Regions from separate parts of the Planococcus sp. NCCP-2050 genome, predicted to be linked through region 3. Evidence: riboswitches for the same ligand, from Rfam matches in the RefSeq annotation. Region 3 holds a riboswitch; each other region holds the start of a gene.
What was found. Region 3 has a riboswitch for S-adenosylmethionine ahead of NFU07_RS15625 (methionine ABC transporter ATP-binding protein). Riboswitches for the same ligand answer to the same signal wherever they lie in the genome.
Positions count from the first base shown of each region.

Region 1 (4,210 bases), on a different contig from region 3:
GAAAATAGTCCAATAAATCCAAAATGGCCCCAGTCCATTTTGGATTTATTTTGTTCGAGCAGAATCTCCTATTCCGCGAGCTAGAATTCTTGTAGTCCACATGAGCCTATGCTAATTTGGATAAATGAGCCAATAGAAAAGGGGAATATAATAGATGAAACCAGAATTCAATGCTTTATTCGAAGAAATCAAATTGCCGAACGGCGTCGTTTTGAATAACCGCTTAGGCGTTGCACCAATGACAACATACTCAGGAAATCCGGATGGTACGGTATCGGATGAAGAATTGCTTTACTACCGCCGCCGCTCGAATATCGGCAGCTTGTTCATCACTGCCTGCATCGCCGTTTCAGAGAATGGCATCGCATTCCCAGGGCAATTCATCGCGTTCAAAGAAGACCTGATCATGCCACGTTTGAAGCAATTGGCCGCTGAAATGAAAACAAACGGCAATAAAGCCATTCTGCAAATGCAGCACGGCGGACGCCAAGGTCAGCCGGAACTGATTGAAGCAAATGAAACGGTAGCACCAAGTTCAGTTGGGGGAACGCCTGAAAAAGCAGCACCCCGTGAATTGACAGCTGAAGAAATCACGAACATCATCCGTGACTTCGGCGAAACGACGCGCCGGGCAATCGAAGCTGGTTTTGACGGCGTGGAAATCCACGGAGCGAATACGTATTTGCTTCAGCAATTTGTCTCGGAAGCGACCAATCGCCGCGAAGACGAATGGGGTGGAAGCTTTGAGAACCGTTTGAAATTCCCGCTCGCTGTTCTAGCGGAAGTGAAGCGCGTAGGGGCAGAATTCGCAAATGAAGAATTTATCGTCGGCTACCGTTTGTCTCCAGAAGAATACAGCGATTTGGGCGTTGGCTACACGATCGAAGAAACAAAAGTTCTGACTGAGAAGTTGATCGAAGGCGGCATCCACTACTTGCACGTATCGTTGATGGATTATAAAAAACGTCCGCACAACGAAGCGATTGAAGGGACAATCGTGGAGATTCTGTCTAAGCAAATCGCAGGTCGCGCAGCGTTCGTCGTTGTCGGAAACGTAAGAAAACCGGAAGACGCCGTTGCAGCACTTAAAGAAGGCGCGGATATTGTCGTGATGGGCCGCCAAGCATTGGTTGATCCGGAATGGACGGAAAAAGTGAAACAAGGAAAAGAAGACGAGATTTTCCACAGTGTTCCAAAAGAGCGGAACGGCAAGCTTGATATCCCGGGACCGCTTTGGCAGTTGATGTCGATGTACAAAATGGTCGAAATCGAAGAAGAAGTGAACGTTTAATTTTCGATATCTTTCAAAACAAGAGGCAAGCGCCATTTTTCAGCGCTTGCCTCTTTTATTTATTTTCCGAAAATCTCTTCAGATACTTCGACGATATAGCGAAGCTTGTCCCATTGCTGCTGTTCAGTGAGGATATTGCCGTGGTGGGTTGAGGCAAATCCACATTGCGGACTGATGCATAGTTGCTCAAGCGGGACATACTTGGCGGCTTCTGCTACACGTGCTTTAATGATTTCTTTGTCTTCGAGTTCGCCGTTTTTCGAAGTAAAGACACCGAGTACCACTTTTGGCCCGCCAGCGGGAATGTGTTCAAGCGGTTGGAAACTGCCGGAGCGGTCGTCATCGTATTCCAGGAAGAAGCCGTCCACTTGTTCTTTGGCGAATAGGGTCGGGGCAATCAGCGCGTAGCTTCCTTCAAATGCCCAGTCGGACTGGTAGTTGCCTCGGCACAGATGGGTCGTTACGGTAAGGTCTTCCGGTTTGCCTTCAAGGACGCCGTTTGCGACGCGCAGTGCAAGGTCGATCAAGTATTCGCGGCTATACTTGCCGTCGTTGAACGGGATATCCGGAGACGATAAGCCGGCAATATAGACATCGTCAATTTGAATATAGCGCGCTCCTAAATCATAGAACGTTTTAAAAGCATCACGGTAAGCTTGGATCACGTCTGTTGCGTAGTCTTCAAGATCCGGATAGAAATTTGCATTGCGAATGCCTTCATTGAAGAATTGGTTCGGACTTGGAATCGTCAGTTTCGGAATTGCACGGCCGCCGACAATTTCTTTGAACTCGATAAAGTCTTTGATAAAAGGATGATTGTCGTTAAAGGAAATTTTGCCGATATTCCGCACATCATACGCTTCAGTTTCAACATTTTTGAATCGATAGCCCGTTTCCGGCGTATAGCCTTCAAAACCGTTGATATGGGCCATGAAATCAGTGTGCCAGAATGTGCGGCGGAATTCGCCATCAGTCACAGCCTTTAAACCGACTTCGATTTGCTTGTCGACGATGCGCTTGATTTCAGTCGTTTCCACCTCCCGCAGCTGTTCCTCTGTGATAAGGCCTTCTTTAAATTCTTTTCGTGCTTGATGGATGCTGTCCGGACGGAGAAGGCTTCCGACGTGATCTGCTTTGAATGGAGCATTAACTACAGTTTTCGGTGTTTCAGTAATTGGGTTTGTCATGTGGAATTCCTGCTTTCTGTTTTTAGTTTGGGTCAAGCCCGTTTTGCAGGGCTCTCATTCAAATGAAAAAGAGCCCTCTTCAATAAAGAAGAAAGCTCCCGTCAGGAAATCTGTTCTTCTCATCTTCTAGGCTTTCGCCTATTGGAATTAGCACCTTGCCCGTGGGCGGTTGCTGAGACATCGTAGGGCCAATTCCCTCCGTCTCTCTTGATAAGAAATCGATTATTCAGTTTGTTGTGATTCGATGTTTATAACCATAAGCCAGTTTGGAAGGAAATGCAAGGATATTCGGGAAATTTATTTTTCTAAACTTATTGAGGGAACATCAGTAGAACATGAGGCGTCTAAAAAATGCTGTCTAAAATCATCCAGTTATACTACGATAAGTGAAGAGAAATAAGAAAAAAGAGGGAATTGAAGATGGGGAAAATAAATGCATTCGTCAAGACAAAATGGAAGTATCTATTGGCCGTCGTCATTGCTTTTGCAGTCGGCGGAAGCCATGGGTTTTTACAATCCCCGACATATAGTTCTACAACCGATAATCAAAAAAAGCAGGAAAAGCTCGAAGCGTCCACTAAAGAATTAGCATCAAAAGTGGAAGCGTTGGAAGCAGCGAACAGCGAGTCTGATAAAAAAATCAATGAATTGAAAGCGCAATTGAAAAAAATGGAGACACCTTCGCAGCAGCAGGCGGTTGCTCGCGCAGATAACTTCTTGAAATACTCGCCTTTTTCAGAGAGCGGGTTGATTGAACAATTAGTGGTTGCGGGCTATAGCGAGGGAGATGCCATGTATGCGGTTCAAAGCTTGGAAGTGGATTGGCAGGCCAATGCAGTAGAAGAGGCGGAAGGCTATGTGAAGTATGGCGCTTTTTCGCGTAAAGAGTTAATTGATCAATTAAAGTCTGGCGGCTACAGTGAAGAAGATGCCACGTATGCAGTAGATTCTGTAGGGTTATAACAATAACAATAAAGATGGGAAGTTCTCTATTAAAAGAGAACTTCCCATCTTTTGTACATTTCTTAGGTGTAAATTTAAAAGTAAACAAAAAATAATCACTTTGTCGCGTTTAATGTAAATAAATGTATTAATTTAGAAACCTATAGACTACAATGAACAGAAAGAGTGGAAAGAAGGAATAATAAATGGAAAAAATTCTAAGGTTTGTTAAACATAATTGGAAGTATATAATAATAGCCTTTATTGCTTTAATTATCGGTGGTAGTTTTGGGCCTTCACAATCAGAAGTAGATGCCTCTACAACTGAAAATCAAAAAATGCAAAAAGAACTTGAATAAGAAAATGAAGAATTGGTATTGCATATTGAAACACTTGAAGCTGACAATAAAGAATTTGTTGAAAAAGTTAAAGAATTAGAAGCGAAAGTAAAAGAAGCAGAGCCGTTTTTCCTATTAGAAGAAAAAGAAAGAAAAGCGAAAGAAGCGGAACTGAAGAAAAAAGAAGAGGAAGAAAAAGCGAAAAAAGCAGCTGAAGAAAAGGCTGCTAAAGAAAAAGCAGAGGCTGAGGCAAAAGCGAAAGCAGAAGCGGAGGCGAAAGCAAAAGCCAAGGCCGAAGAAGAAGCGAAAGCAAAAGCTGATGCGGAGGCAAAGGCACAAGCCGCTAAAGATGCAGAAACACTCTCACAGCAACAGGCGATCGGGATGGCTGAGAATTATCTTGGGTCTATGGCTTTTTCGAAATCGGGTTTGATTGAACAATTAGTTTACGA
Region 1 is NZ_BRCX01000005.1:181,518-185,727, reverse strand. Features, by position in the region: gene NFU07_RS15115 (NADH-dependent flavin oxidoreductase) at 155-1,291, shown strand; gene NFU07_RS15110 (5-methyltetrahydropteroyltriglutamate--homocysteine S-methyltransferase) at 1,351-2,478, opposite strand; SAM riboswitch class I at 2,595-2,695, opposite strand; gene NFU07_RS15105 (Ltp family lipoprotein) at 2,899-3,441, shown strand; gene NFU07_RS15100 (hypothetical protein) at 3,627-3,779, shown strand; gene NFU07_RS15095 (Ltp family lipoprotein) at 3,798-4,210, shown strand, end outside.
Region 1: linked by a shared signal. The riboswitch ahead of NFU07_RS15110 (5-methyltetrahydropteroyltriglutamate--homocysteine S-methyltransferase) and the one ahead of NFU07_RS15625 (methionine ABC transporter ATP-binding protein) in region 3 are both predicted to bind S-adenosylmethionine.

Region 2 (4,210 bases), on a different contig from region 3:
TAATCAGCATGACGACTGTGTCAAAGCGCTGATAACCATAAGTAATTGCCAAGTCTCCAAGTCCGCCACCGCCGATTGCTCCAGCCATAGCGGATGCTCCAATCAATCCCACAATGGCGATAGTCAGTGCCAGTACCAATGAACTCAAAGCTTCCGGAATGAGGAAGCGGAAAATGATCTGCCCAGGTGTCGCACCCATTGCCTGGGCGGCTTCGATGACGCCTTTGTCGACTTCGAGCAATGAGTTTTCAATCAGCCGGGCAATGTATGGTCCTGCATAGAACACAAGCGGGACGATGGCAGCGGCAGTGCCGATGGATGTACCGACAATCAACCGGGTAAGCGGAATGATAGCAACCATCAAAATGATGAAAGGGACTGAACGGAAAATATTAATGATAACGTTCAATACTTTCGAAATGGGTTCATTTGCCAGTAAATGGCCTTTTCTTGTTACGACTAGCAAGATGCCAAGCGGGAAACCGATAATGATTGAGAATAAGAACGAAGCACCGGTCATATAAACCGTTTCCCACAAAGCTTCTAAAATCTGTTCGTTATCAACTAGCATAATTCTTTACCTCCTCGACTTTGACCGAATCGCTGCGGATCGCAGTCAGCGCACGTTGGATCTCGCTTAAACTTCCTGAAAATTCTACGATCAGGTTGCCGTAAGGCTCACCTTGCAATTCCGTGATATTTCCAAAGAGCACATTGAGGTCGAGGTTGAATTCACGTGATACTTTGGACATGAGCGGCTGTCCGACCGAAGAGCCTGTAAACTGGACGCGGTAGATGGAATGGTTCTGCGTCGGATCCTGGATTTTAGTCAACAAGGATTCCGGCAGTTCATCGTTCATGACCGAACGGACAAAACGCTGAGTCGTCGGTTGCTTCGGATTTGTAAAAACTTCGTAAACGGAACCTTGCTCAATGACTTTTCCGGCTTCGAGGACCGCTACTTTATCGCAAATCTCCCGGATGACGCCCATCTCATGAGTGATTAATAGGATGGTGATATTGTATTCACGATTGATGCGCCGCAATAAATCCAGGATGGACTGGGTCGTCTGGGGATCAAGTGCGGATGTTGCTTCGTCGCATAGCAGGACAGAAGGGTTGGTGGCTAGTGCCCGGGCAATCCCGATCCGCTGCTTTTGTCCGCCTGAAAGCTGGTCCGGATATTTTTCTGCCTGGTCTGCCAGGCCTACAAATTCAAGAAGGTTTTTCACCTGTTCTTTAATTTTGTTTTTCGGTGTTTTTGCCAGAATCAGCGGCATCGCGACATTATGGAATACCGTTTTCGAATTCAATAGATTGAAATGCTGGAAAATCATTCCGATGTCTTTTCGGGTATCCCGGATTTCTTTGCTGGTAAGAGTGGAAATGTCCTTGTCATGGATGAGCACTCGTCCATTCGTCGGGCGTTCCAGTAAATTGACCGTCCGGATCAGTGAACTTTTGCCGGCGCCGCTAAAACCGATGACGCCATATATTTCTCCGGTTTCAACAGTAAGATCGATGCCGTTCAAAGCGTGGATTTCCTGTTTGCCGGAATGGTAGGTTTTCGTAACCCCCTCAAATTGAATCATTCAAATAGCCTCCTCATGCTGTATAGATCGAATACGTACAAACCTGTAAAAAATAAAACAAAAAGAGCCCTCTTTTTTCTTGTCCATAAGAAAAAAGAGGGCTCCGGAATGAAACCATCTCAATTCTCATCTTCCAAATGCACGTACATGCATTTGCAGGAATTAGCACAGTTTTCGCTTAAAGCGAATCCGCTGCCGAAACGTCATAGGGCCTGTCCCTCGGTTTCTCTGGATAAGAAAGTGATGTAAGTATTCGATTTGTAATTTCCACTTTAGTGCGTCAATGCGGAAAAGTCAAGAAACTTTTTTAAAATAAATTAATGAAAAATGAAAAGCCTGCTCTCACGCAGGCCCCGCTTTCTTGCGGAAGACAGAAGAAACCTTGCTTTCCGTTCCGTTTTTGATTCGTTTAATATTTTCAATGTGTTTCCAGAATGCCATTGCAAAAAGTCCGAAGGCAGTGAGAAGCGGCCAACTGCCTTCCGCCGGGAAATAAGCGATGGCAAACAGCATGCCATACAGAACGAGAACGCCCACAACCAAATAATCCGTTGCTAAAGCGCAAGCGACCAGCAGCAATCCGCCGGCAAGCCCCAATTTCCAATCCAGTGCAAGCATAACGCCGATGATGGACGCTGTACCTTTTCCGCCGTCGAAATTCATATAGAAAGGGAAATTGTGGCCGAGGACGACAGCCGCGCTTATCACAAAGAGCATTGTCCATTCCAATTCATTTGATAAATTGAATTGACTTAAAAGAATTCTTAGCCCCAAGACAGAGACAATCCCTTTGGAAATATCGATCAAGGCGACAAGTGCGCCGAATTTCCAGCCAAGGACAATGGCCGCATTGGAAGCACCGGAATTTTTCACCCCTTCTTTTTTGACATTCGTACCTGAAATCAATTGGGCGATGGATGAGCCATGAAGTGAACCGAGTAAATAACCAATAATAAAAGTGCATATAAACCAAAGAATCATAAGATCATCTCCTCTATAAGTATTAAACGTTTTAAAGGATAGAGAGGTTTCGAAATTTTTTGAATTATCCACTTGACAAACGAGAATTATGTTTTTATACTGCTAAACAAGATGAAAAACTAAATCTGAATACTCTTATCAAGAGAGGCGGAGGGAATAGGCCCTATGATGCCCGGCAACCACCAAGCAATTGTTTGGAAAGGTGCTAAATCCTACAGATCGGCAACGATCTGGCAGATGAGAGGAGGTATCTCCGTATATGACGGTCCTCTTCTTAACGAAGAGGGCTTTTTTCTGTTCCCTCCTCGTCTTCAGTTTTCATCAATAAAAACTAGGAGGAAAAAGAAATGACAAATTTTAAACCAGAAACGCTTTTATTGCACGGTGGACAAGAGCCAGATCCAACAACTGGAGCAAGAGGAGTTGCGATCCATAAAACAACTTCCTATGTGTTTAAAGATACGGAGCATGCCCAAAATTTATTCGGATTGAAAGAGACCGGAAATATCTATTCGCGCATCATGAATCCGACGGTGGATGTTTTTGAACAGCGCGTAGCTTTGCTGGAAGGGGGAACTGCAGCTGTCGCCTTGTCATCCGGAATGGCAGCCATTGCATTCTCTATTTTAAACGTCGCTGAAGCGGGCGATGAAATTTTGGCAGACAGCAATCTTTACGGCGGTACTGTCAGTTTGTTCTCCAACACACTCCCACGTTATGGAATCAACGTGAAATTTGCGGACGGAACAGATCCGGAAAACTTCCGTGCAGCCATCACGGATAAAACAAAAGCAATCTTCGGGGAAATTATCGGAAATCCGAGCTTGAACGTATTTGATGTTGAAAAAGTAGCGGAAATTGCACACGAAAACCAAATTCCTTTATTGATCGATAATACATTTGCCTCCCCGTATGGCAGCAACCCCATTGCATTCGGTGCAGATGTCGTCATCCATTCAGCGACAAAATGGATTGGCGGGCATGGGACGACCATTGGTGGAGTTGTTGTGGACGGCGGCAAGTTTAACTGGAACAATCCGAAATTCCCGAATTACACTGAACCGGATGAAAGCTACCATGGCATCCGCTATGGCATAGATGCAGAAGGAGCTTCATTTGCGACTAAACTGCGCGTCCAATTACTGCGCGATTTCGGTCCGTCACTAAGTCCGGACAGTGCCCATGCTTTCCTGCAAGGTTTAGAAACGCTGCATTTGCGGATTCCGCGTCACAACAGCAATGCACGGTTCGTCGCTGAATATCTTCAGCAGCATCCGCAAGTTGAATGGGTGAACTACATCGGCTTTGAAAATCATCCATCCCACCAGCTGGCGCAAAAATACTTGAAAGACGGCTACGGTTCAATTGTGAACTTCGGCGTTAAAGGCGGCCGTGAAGCTGGACGGAAAGTAATTGATGGCGTCGGATTATGGTCGCATGTAGCAAACGTCGGGGATGCGAAATCGTTGATCATCCATCCGGCTTCTACTACCCATCAGCAATTGAACAAAGAGGAATTAGAAGGGGCAGGAGTCACGGAAGAATTGATCCGTCTATCAGTCGGCCTTGAAAATCCGGAAGATTTAATCGCAGATCTTGAGCAGGCCATCAAATCGGCTGTGCTCGAAAACGTCTAG
Region 2 is NZ_BRCX01000001.1:1,278,802-1,283,011, reverse strand. Features, by position in the region: gene NFU07_RS06235 (methionine ABC transporter permease) at 1-571, opposite strand, end outside; gene NFU07_RS06230 (methionine ABC transporter ATP-binding protein) at 561-1,592, opposite strand; SAM riboswitch class I at 1,716-1,831, opposite strand; gene NFU07_RS06225 (glycerol-3-phosphate acyltransferase) at 1,935-2,573, opposite strand; SAM riboswitch class I at 2,706-2,817, shown strand; gene NFU07_RS06220 (O-acetylhomoserine aminocarboxypropyltransferase/cysteine synthase family protein) at 2,921-4,210, shown strand.
Region 2: linked by a shared signal. The riboswitch ahead of NFU07_RS06230 (methionine ABC transporter ATP-binding protein) and the one ahead of NFU07_RS15625 (methionine ABC transporter ATP-binding protein) in region 3 are both predicted to bind S-adenosylmethionine.

Region 3 (4,210 bases):
CTTGGACATTTTCACTGTCTTCATCGCCAGCTCTTACTGCAATCACGTTTACGTAAGGCGACTCAGAGCTTTCAAGTGCAATTGAATCTTCTAATGGATTCAAGCCTGCATCGATTGCATAGTTCGAGTTGATCAATAAAGCATCGCCTTCACCTGATTCATATAGTTGAACCATCAAAGCTGCTTCATAGTTTGCATCAAATTCAAGATTTTTCGGGTTTTCCACAACGTCGCTCACTTCGGCTACCGTCTTGTCAACGCCTTCCGCTAAAGTGATTAGGCCTTCTGCTTCAAGAAGCGATAGGATGCGGCCATGGTCAGCAACTGAGTTGCTCATTAAAATAGTTGCGCCGTCTGGCAATTCATCTAATGATGCATATTTTTGGGAATAAACGCCGATCGGTTCGATGTGGATGCCGCCTGCATTTTCAAAATCATAACCGAATTCTTCGATTTGAGATTCCAGGTACGGAATGTGCTGGAAATAGTTCGCATCGATTTCTTCTGAATCCAAATCCTGGTTCGGCAAGATATAATCTTGATAAGTTTCAATTTCCAATTCAATGCCTTGCTCTTCAAGAAGCGGTTTGGCTTTTTCTAAAATCTCCGCGTGTGGCACGTTAGACGCTCCGACTTTTAATGTGCTTGACTCTTCTTCGCTTGACCCGCCGTTGTCGCTCCCGCACCCAGCCAGTGCCAATACGGATAATAATGTTCCTGCTACAAGTTTCTTCATGTGTGTGATCTCCCTTTTTTCTATAATGTTTTTCTATTAACGCTTATCTGAGCGAGTGGTCATCCAGTCGCCGATAAATTGAATTGCGAATACAATTACCAATATTAAAATCGTCGCCATTAACGTGACGTCTTCGCGGCTTCGCTGGAATCCATCAAGAAAAGCCAAAGTTCCCAGTCCGCCTGCACCAATAATTCCGGCCATTGCGGTATACCCGACAAGGGCAATGGCTGTTACCGTAATTCCTGATAGCAGCGCCGGCTTAGACTCCGGCAAAAGCACTTTGCGGATAATCGTCCAAGTGGTTGCTCCCATTGAACGTGCAGCTTCGATAACGCCTTTATCAATTTCTTTTAACGCGATCAACACCATCCGCGCATAAAACGGCGCTGCCCCGATGATCAAGGCAGGCAGAGCTGCGTTCGGCCCACGGATTGTACCGATCAGGAATTTCGTGAACGGAATCAATAAGATGATTAAGATGATAAAAGGAATAGAGCGGAAAATATTGACGAAAGCTCCAGTCAACCAATTGACGATACTATTTGCCCATAATTGTTTGGGCGCTGTCAGAAATAATACAATTCCGAGAACCAGCCCGATAACAAAAGTGAAAAACGTAGACATCGCTGTCATGTAGAGCGTTTCAAGTGTCGCTTCCCACATGTTCTCCCAATCAACGTTCGGGAATAAGGACTCAATCATTTGACATCACCTCCGTTTGAACGCTTTCTGCATTCAAGTAAGTGAGCGCCTCACTGATTTCCTGAGCAGAACCTTTCATCTGTAAGATCAAGGTTCCATAAGCTCCGCGTTGCGTATGAGCAATATTCCCTTGCACAATATTCACATCCACTGGATACTTGCGGATCAGCTGAGTCAAAATCGGCTGTTCGGTTTGGTCACCTACAAAGACCAATTTCACCAATTCCCCAGTCGGATATAGCTTCCGCAAATTCTTAATCGTTTCCTGGGAATCTTCCGTGTCGGTTACTTGAGCTACAAAACGCTTCGTGATTTCTTCTTTCGGAGATTGGAAAACATACAGCACATCGCCAAGTTCTACTACGCGCCCGCCTTCCATGACGGCGACCCGGTGGCAGATCTTCCGGATGACATGCATCTCATGGGTAATCAACACAATCGTTAGTCCGAGCCGTTTATTGATATCGACCAGCAATTCAAGAATCGAGTCTGTCGTCTGCGGATCAAGTGCCGATGTCGCTTCATCACAAAGCAGCACTTCCGGTTCGTTTGCCAATGCTCGTGCGATGCCGACCCGCTGTTTCTGGCCGCCTGATAGCTGTGAAGGATATGCATTTTCTCTTCCTTTTAAGCCAACCAATTCCACCAGTTCCAATACGCGCGCATCTCGCTTGCTTTTAGGCACACCAGCAATTTCGAGCGGAAATTCGATATTCTCCTTGACGGTACGCGACCATAGCAAGTTGAAATGCTGGAAAATCATACTGACTTTCTGCCGTGCTTTGCGAAGATCATTGCCTTTTATTGCCGTAATGTTTTGGCCATTGATGACAACCGATCCATCTGACGGTTTTTCCAAACCGTTCAATAACCGGATCAAGGTACTTTTTCCGGCGCCGCTATAACCGATAATGCCGAAAATTTCACCGGCTCCAATGGACAAGTCCACATGATCAACGGCGGTAAGGGTACCTTTCCCTGTATCGAAGACCTTCGATAATTTTTTTAATTCAATCATTATTTACAACTCCTACCCCCAAAAATAAAAAACCCTTCTGCGCAGAATTGAGCAGAAGGGTGAACGTGTAATGACACGATAACCGTTCTCTCATCTTCCAAAGTCAGACTTTGTGTGATTTGGCACCATTTCATTTTCATGACGGTTGCCGGGCTTCATAGGGCACTTCCCTCCACCACTCTTAATAAGAGTTACGATATTTAATTAGTATTCAGAAATTCAATTTACCATGCAGGGATTTATTCGTCAACAGTTTTTAACTTTTCATACAAAAAAGGCACCGAATGAAAAGCATAGATCTTTTCTTTCAACTGGCCGTTCTCTGTTATCAGCAGGCATGGTACGCTTTCGACTTGATACAAAGAAGCAATTTCCTGTACATAATTTAAATTCGCTTTGCCCAAGCGGACATTCGGGACCAGTTCTTTGACGACATCCATCATCTTAGAAGCAACCTGGCAAGTGCCGCACATGGGGGTATATAAATAATAAGCGGCTGATTCATGCGTATTTTTTTCTTTCAGCCACTCTTTATGTGTCCATTCATTCATCTTGTTCATCCCTCAGTTACTAGCTTATTGACTTGAACATTCGCTGAGATCAGCACATCAAGCAAAATCCGGATCGGCGTCGCCGCCACTTCCTTATAGCTTCGATTGATATAGAAATGCCGCGCTTCAGGGAATTCCCTTTTGACCAATTTCCGCAGCTGCTCACCGGATTTATCCGCATCCACCAAAATGATGATATCCAGATCCTCATAAGGCAGCAGCAACTCTTCAAGCCTTGACGCACTTACTGTACCATTTGTGCAAAGAATCGTCACGGGTTCTGCAATGAGCGGTGCGATTCTGGTTTTATCACTGCGCCCTTCCACCACGATCACCTTTTCCATAAGACTACACCTCACTGGAAATAGATAGCTGCCTCAACTAGTTAAAGCCTTTTAAGCAAGAGTTAATACTTCTTATTATAAAACGATTGCTCGATTTGTTCTAGAATCCTGCTTATGGCGGAAAATCTGGAGATGAAAAAAGCGCCCAAAAAGGCGCTTTGATTTTACTCGTTTGTCATTTCTTTGTATTGGTCTGCAGTCATCAATTCGCCAATTTCAGCTTCGTTCGGGGATTCGATTACCACCATCCACGCTTGTTCGTATGGAGACTCGTTCACATGTTCAGGGTTGTCCTCGAGTTCAGCATTCACTTCGATTACACGGCCGCTGATTGGTGCATATAGCTCCGATACCGTTTTAACTGATTCAACGCTGCCAAATGGCTCGTCTTTTTTAATTTCGTCGCCGACTTGCGGAAGCTCAACAAAAACGATATCGCCAAGTTCAGCTTGTGCAAAATGCGTAATGCCAATGCGGGCAGTGCCGCCTTCTACTTTTACCCATTCATGTTCTTTTGAATAACGAAGTTCTTGTGGTGTACTCATCGAAATCCCTCCAGATATGTAATTAACTCAATTTCAGTTTGACATAAACCCCATTGAAATACAAGATTTCAAATGCTTTATAGCCAAGCATTTTGATAATCCGCTTCTTTGAATCCGAGCGTTGTTTTCTGCCCGTCAAAAGCGAGCGGACGTTTGATCAACATGCCGTCAGATGCAAGCAATTCCAGCTGTTCATCTTCGGACATAGAAGACAGTTTATCTTTCAATCCAAGCGACCGGTAGATCATGCCGCTTGTATTGAAGAATTTCTTCAATTCCATGCCGCTGCTTTCATAAATTTTTCTTAATTC
Region 3 is NZ_BRCX01000006.1:49,670-53,879, forward strand. Features, by position in the region: gene NFU07_RS15615 (MetQ/NlpA family ABC transporter substrate-binding protein) at 1-736, opposite strand, end outside; gene NFU07_RS15620 (methionine ABC transporter permease) at 773-1,441, opposite strand; gene NFU07_RS15625 (methionine ABC transporter ATP-binding protein) at 1,434-2,459, opposite strand; SAM riboswitch class I at 2,547-2,650, opposite strand; gene NFU07_RS15630 (thioredoxin family protein) at 2,699-3,010, opposite strand; gene NFU07_RS15635 (ribonuclease M5) at 3,016-3,354, opposite strand; gene gcvH (glycine cleavage system protein GcvH) at 3,519-3,899, opposite strand; gene NFU07_RS15645 (arsenate reductase family protein) at 3,977-4,210, opposite strand, start outside.

Region 4 (4,210 bases), on a different contig from region 3:
AAACTCGTTTTTTCCCTATTAAAGTGCACGCTGCTGCCAGTCCTTCAGCACAGCCTGTTCTTTTTCCGGATCCATCCCCGTTTTTCGTTCAGCCGTTTCCCGTGTCATTTCCCATTCACGAGTGGCGCGAATAGTATCACTGAGCGGTCGGAACCTTAGTCCGGCTTGCACGGCTTTTCGGATATCCACTCCGAGAAAGCCATTCATATACATGCTGTCCGGAATCCAAAGCGGCAATTCGGACCAGCCTTCCACTTTGTGGCCCAACAGAAATTGCTCATCCACCCAGATAAAATCCGCATCGCTCTTAAGAGTGGCCTTGCATTCCTCCAAGAATTTTTCCATCGTCAATGCGGATTCGGGTCCGGTCGCATTGAATGTGCCTGTCCGTTGTTCTTCGACCAGCCGGAGAATCCAATCCGCCAAATCCCGGACATCGATAAACTGGATTTCCTTATCTCGCCGCCCCGGCGCCAACACTTCACCGCCTTTATCCACGCGGTTGACCCAGTAGGTAAAACGATCCGTAAAATCATATGGTCCGACGATAAGTCCCGGCCGGATATTCAGGGCACCTTCCGGAAACGCACGTTCCACTTCTTGCTCACACAAAAATTTCAACTCACCGTAATGTTCATTGATGGCAGCTTCCGCCTCTTTCGTTTTCAATTCTTCCAGCTTGTCCGCTGAAAGCTGGCCGACTGCGTGTTCTTCATTTATCCCCGGAGATTCTAAATCGACGTAAACCGATGCGCTTGAAACGAATGTGTAATGCCCTACGGATTTCGCCAGCAGTTCCGCAGATTCCTGAACGGACCATGGAAGATAGCCAGATGTGTCAATAACGGCGTCCCATCTCCGCCCCCTCAACGCTTGTAAATCCCCGTACCGGTCGCCGATCAATTTCTCCACTTCTGGAAACAAATCCGGATTCGCTTTCCCTCTATTGAACAAGGTCACTTCATGGCCGCTGCTGAGAGCCGCCTCGGTCAGAAATCTCCCCAAAAAACGGGTCCCTCCAAGGATCAAGATATTCACATACACTCCTCCTTCAATTTACTGAATGAAAAACGATCTGCTTGTCTGCTTGTCTGCTTCTCTTATTCTGCAAAAGCTCCAGACAATCCTCTACTGAAAATAAAACAGATGCACCTCTCCAAAATCCCGCTGCTTTCTTATATACTAAAACCATCAATAGCAAAATCCATTAAAGGAGGAATCGGCATGAGCAAGCAATTATCACCCGAACAACGCGAAGCATTTCTCAACACGTTAAAAGAGCGGTTCGAGAAAAACATCACCCGCCACGAAAACTTCGAATGGGCCAAAATCCAGGACAAACTGGAAGCGAATGAAGACAAATTATGGTCGCTTCATGAAATGGAACGGACTGGCGGCGAACCGGATGTTGTGGATTATGATGCTGCAGCCGATGAATACATTTTCTTCGATTGCTCCGCGGAAAGCCCGACTGGCCGCAGAAGCGTCTGCTATGACCCGGAAGCACTGGAATCGCGCAAGAAAAACAAGCCCGAAAACAACGCCATCGGCATGGCGGCGGACATGGGAATTGAATTGCTGACAGAAGAACAATACCGAAAGCTGCAGTCGCTAGGGAAATTCGATATGAAGACATCGAGCTGGGTGCAGACTCCTGCTGAAATCAGAGATCGCGGCGGTGCTCTTTTCTGTGATTTCCGCTACGGGCAAGTGTTTCTGTATCATAACGGAGCGGATTCGTATTATGCCGCTAGGGGATTCAGGGGATTGTTGAACGTTTAACAACTTCTAATAAAAAATAAGATGAGATTTATCAGAATTTTGTGTTGACGGTAAAATATAATGATGATACAGTTGTCAACATAGTTTAATAGCAATTTGTTCTTATCATGAGAGGTGGAGGGATTGGCCCTACGAAACCTCGGCAGCGGGCTCACTTTAGAGCACTGTGCCAAATCCAACAAGCTTTGATTAGCTTGAGAGATAAGAAGAGCAGAATATCAATGTGATTTCGCATGCCTGCCTCTTCTTATAGAAGAGGCTTTTTGTTTGCCCTCATATCTGGACAATTCTATTAACTTAAAACCAAGTAAACCAATAGAAAAGGAAGGTGCAAAGACATGAAAAACACCAAACAGCTTTTATGGATCGTCGCAATTACAGTAATCGGTTTATTTCTAACCGCATGCAGCAGCAATGAATCTTCAAATGAAGTGAATGCTTCAACAGAAAACAAGGAACAGAACACTTGGGATCGAATTGAAGAAGCAGGCAAAATCGTTGTCGGCACAGAAGGGCTTTACTACCCGATTACATATCACGATGAAGAAACAAAAGAATTAACAGGATATGATGTAGAACTTGCTCGTGCCTTAGGAGAAAAGCTTGGATTGGAAGTTGAATTCAAAGAAATGGAATTTGACGGATTGCTGCCAGCTCTTCGCAATGGCCAAATTGATATTGCCGCGAATGATTTTTCGATTACCGACGAACGCAAAGAAATATTTGATTTCACGATTCCAGTCAAGCATTCATATGGTTCAGCCATTGTCCGTGAAAGTGACAACTCCGGCATTGAATCAGTAGAAGATTTGAAAGGCAAAAAAGTCGGGGGTTCTGCGACCAGCAACTACTCGAAATTTGCTCAAGAACAAGGGGCTGAAGTGATTGTCTACACAGGCTCTGACACGGTGCTTCCAGAAATCGTCAGCGGCCGCGTCGATGCTACGCTAAATGACTATCTTGTCTTGTTGCGCTCACTTGAACAGTTTGATAAACCGGGATTGAAACTGGCTGAAGATGTTAGATTCTCATTCAGCAGCAGTGCTATCGTAATGCCGAAAGATAGCCCAGAGCTAAAAGGAAAACTTGACGGTGCTATTGAGGAGCTTCTTGCTGATGGCACATTGAAAGAAATTTCAACTAAATTTCTTGGTGCTGATGTAACACAGCCGCTTGAAGAAGAATAAACATTTTTTGAGGAATCCTTGGATTCCTCTTTTCTAGATACTAAGTAAAGGAGTCTTCCAATGGCCGACTTTAAATGGGAATATCTTTTTAATGTAGAAATCGCAATTGATTCTCTTCCTTTTATTCTGGAAGGAGCTTGGCAAACCATTTTGATTGCACTGGTCAGCCTAGTATTTGCTTTGATCCTCGGTTTATTTGTAGCCCTTGCCCGAATGAACCGCTTTATCGGACTGTCTCTCCCAGCCCGGCTTTTCATCTCCTTTATGCGGGGCACTCCGCTTTTGGTGATGCTGTTTATCCTGTATTTCGGCTTCCCCATGATCGGCATTGAAATGCAGCCGCTTACTGCTGCCATTATCGGCATCAGTATTCATTTTTCTGCCTATACGGCCGAAATTATCCGTTCTGCCATTTCTTCTGTATCGAAAGGACAATGGGAAGCTGCTGAGACGCTTCGGATGAGCTATTGGCAAACTATGACGCGCATCATTCTGCCGCAGGCAACGCGCATTGCTTTGCCTCCACTATCGAGCACTTTCATGGATATCATCAAAGGAACTTCGCTAGCGATGGTCATCACTGTTTCTGAAATGTTCTACCGCGCTAAAGTGGTGGTCGGGCAAACTTATGAAAGCCTAACCTTATATATTCTCGTGGCACTCATTTACTGGTCCATTTGCATCCTTGTCACCTTGCTTCAAGATTATTTAGAGAAAAAAGCAAACCGCTATGTCACTGCCTGATAGGAGGTTCCCAAATTGATCAAAGTTGAAAATTTAAGCAAGCAATTCAAACAGGTAGAAGTCCTGAAATCCATCTCATTGGAAATAAAAAAAGGCGAAGTTGTCAGCATCATTGGCCCATCCGGTTCTGGCAAAACAACCTTACTGAGATGCCTGAATCTCTTAGAAACGCCTTCAGGCGGTTCACTTCAAATCAATGATGTCCATGTTTCATTCACTGGGAAAACACCAAGTAAAAAGCAAAAAGTTGATGTTCGCCAATTTTCTGGTATGGTCTTTCAGCATTTTCATTTATTTCCGCATAAAACCGTGATTGACAACATTATTGAAGCACCGCTTGTCGTGCAAAAACGGAACAAGCAGGAATTGGTGCGTGAAGCAGAAGGATTGCTGGAAAAAGTTGGACTTTTGGAACATAAAAACCAGTATCCGGAACAATTGTCGGGCGGCCAAAAGCAACGGGCTGCGATTGCCCGGATTCTCGCACTGAAACCGGA
Region 4 is NZ_BRCX01000005.1:144,111-148,320, forward strand. Features, by position in the region: gene NFU07_RS14910 (NAD-dependent epimerase/dehydratase family protein) at 19-1,038, opposite strand; gene NFU07_RS14915 (DUF4256 domain-containing protein) at 1,225-1,782, shown strand; SAM riboswitch class I at 1,882-1,990, shown strand; gene NFU07_RS14920 (transporter substrate-binding domain-containing protein) at 2,121-2,969, shown strand; gene NFU07_RS14925 (amino acid ABC transporter permease) at 3,030-3,713, shown strand; gene NFU07_RS14930 (amino acid ABC transporter ATP-binding protein) at 3,729-4,210, shown strand, end outside.
Region 4: linked by a shared signal. The riboswitch ahead of NFU07_RS14920 (transporter substrate-binding domain-containing protein) and the one ahead of NFU07_RS15625 (methionine ABC transporter ATP-binding protein) in region 3 are both predicted to bind S-adenosylmethionine.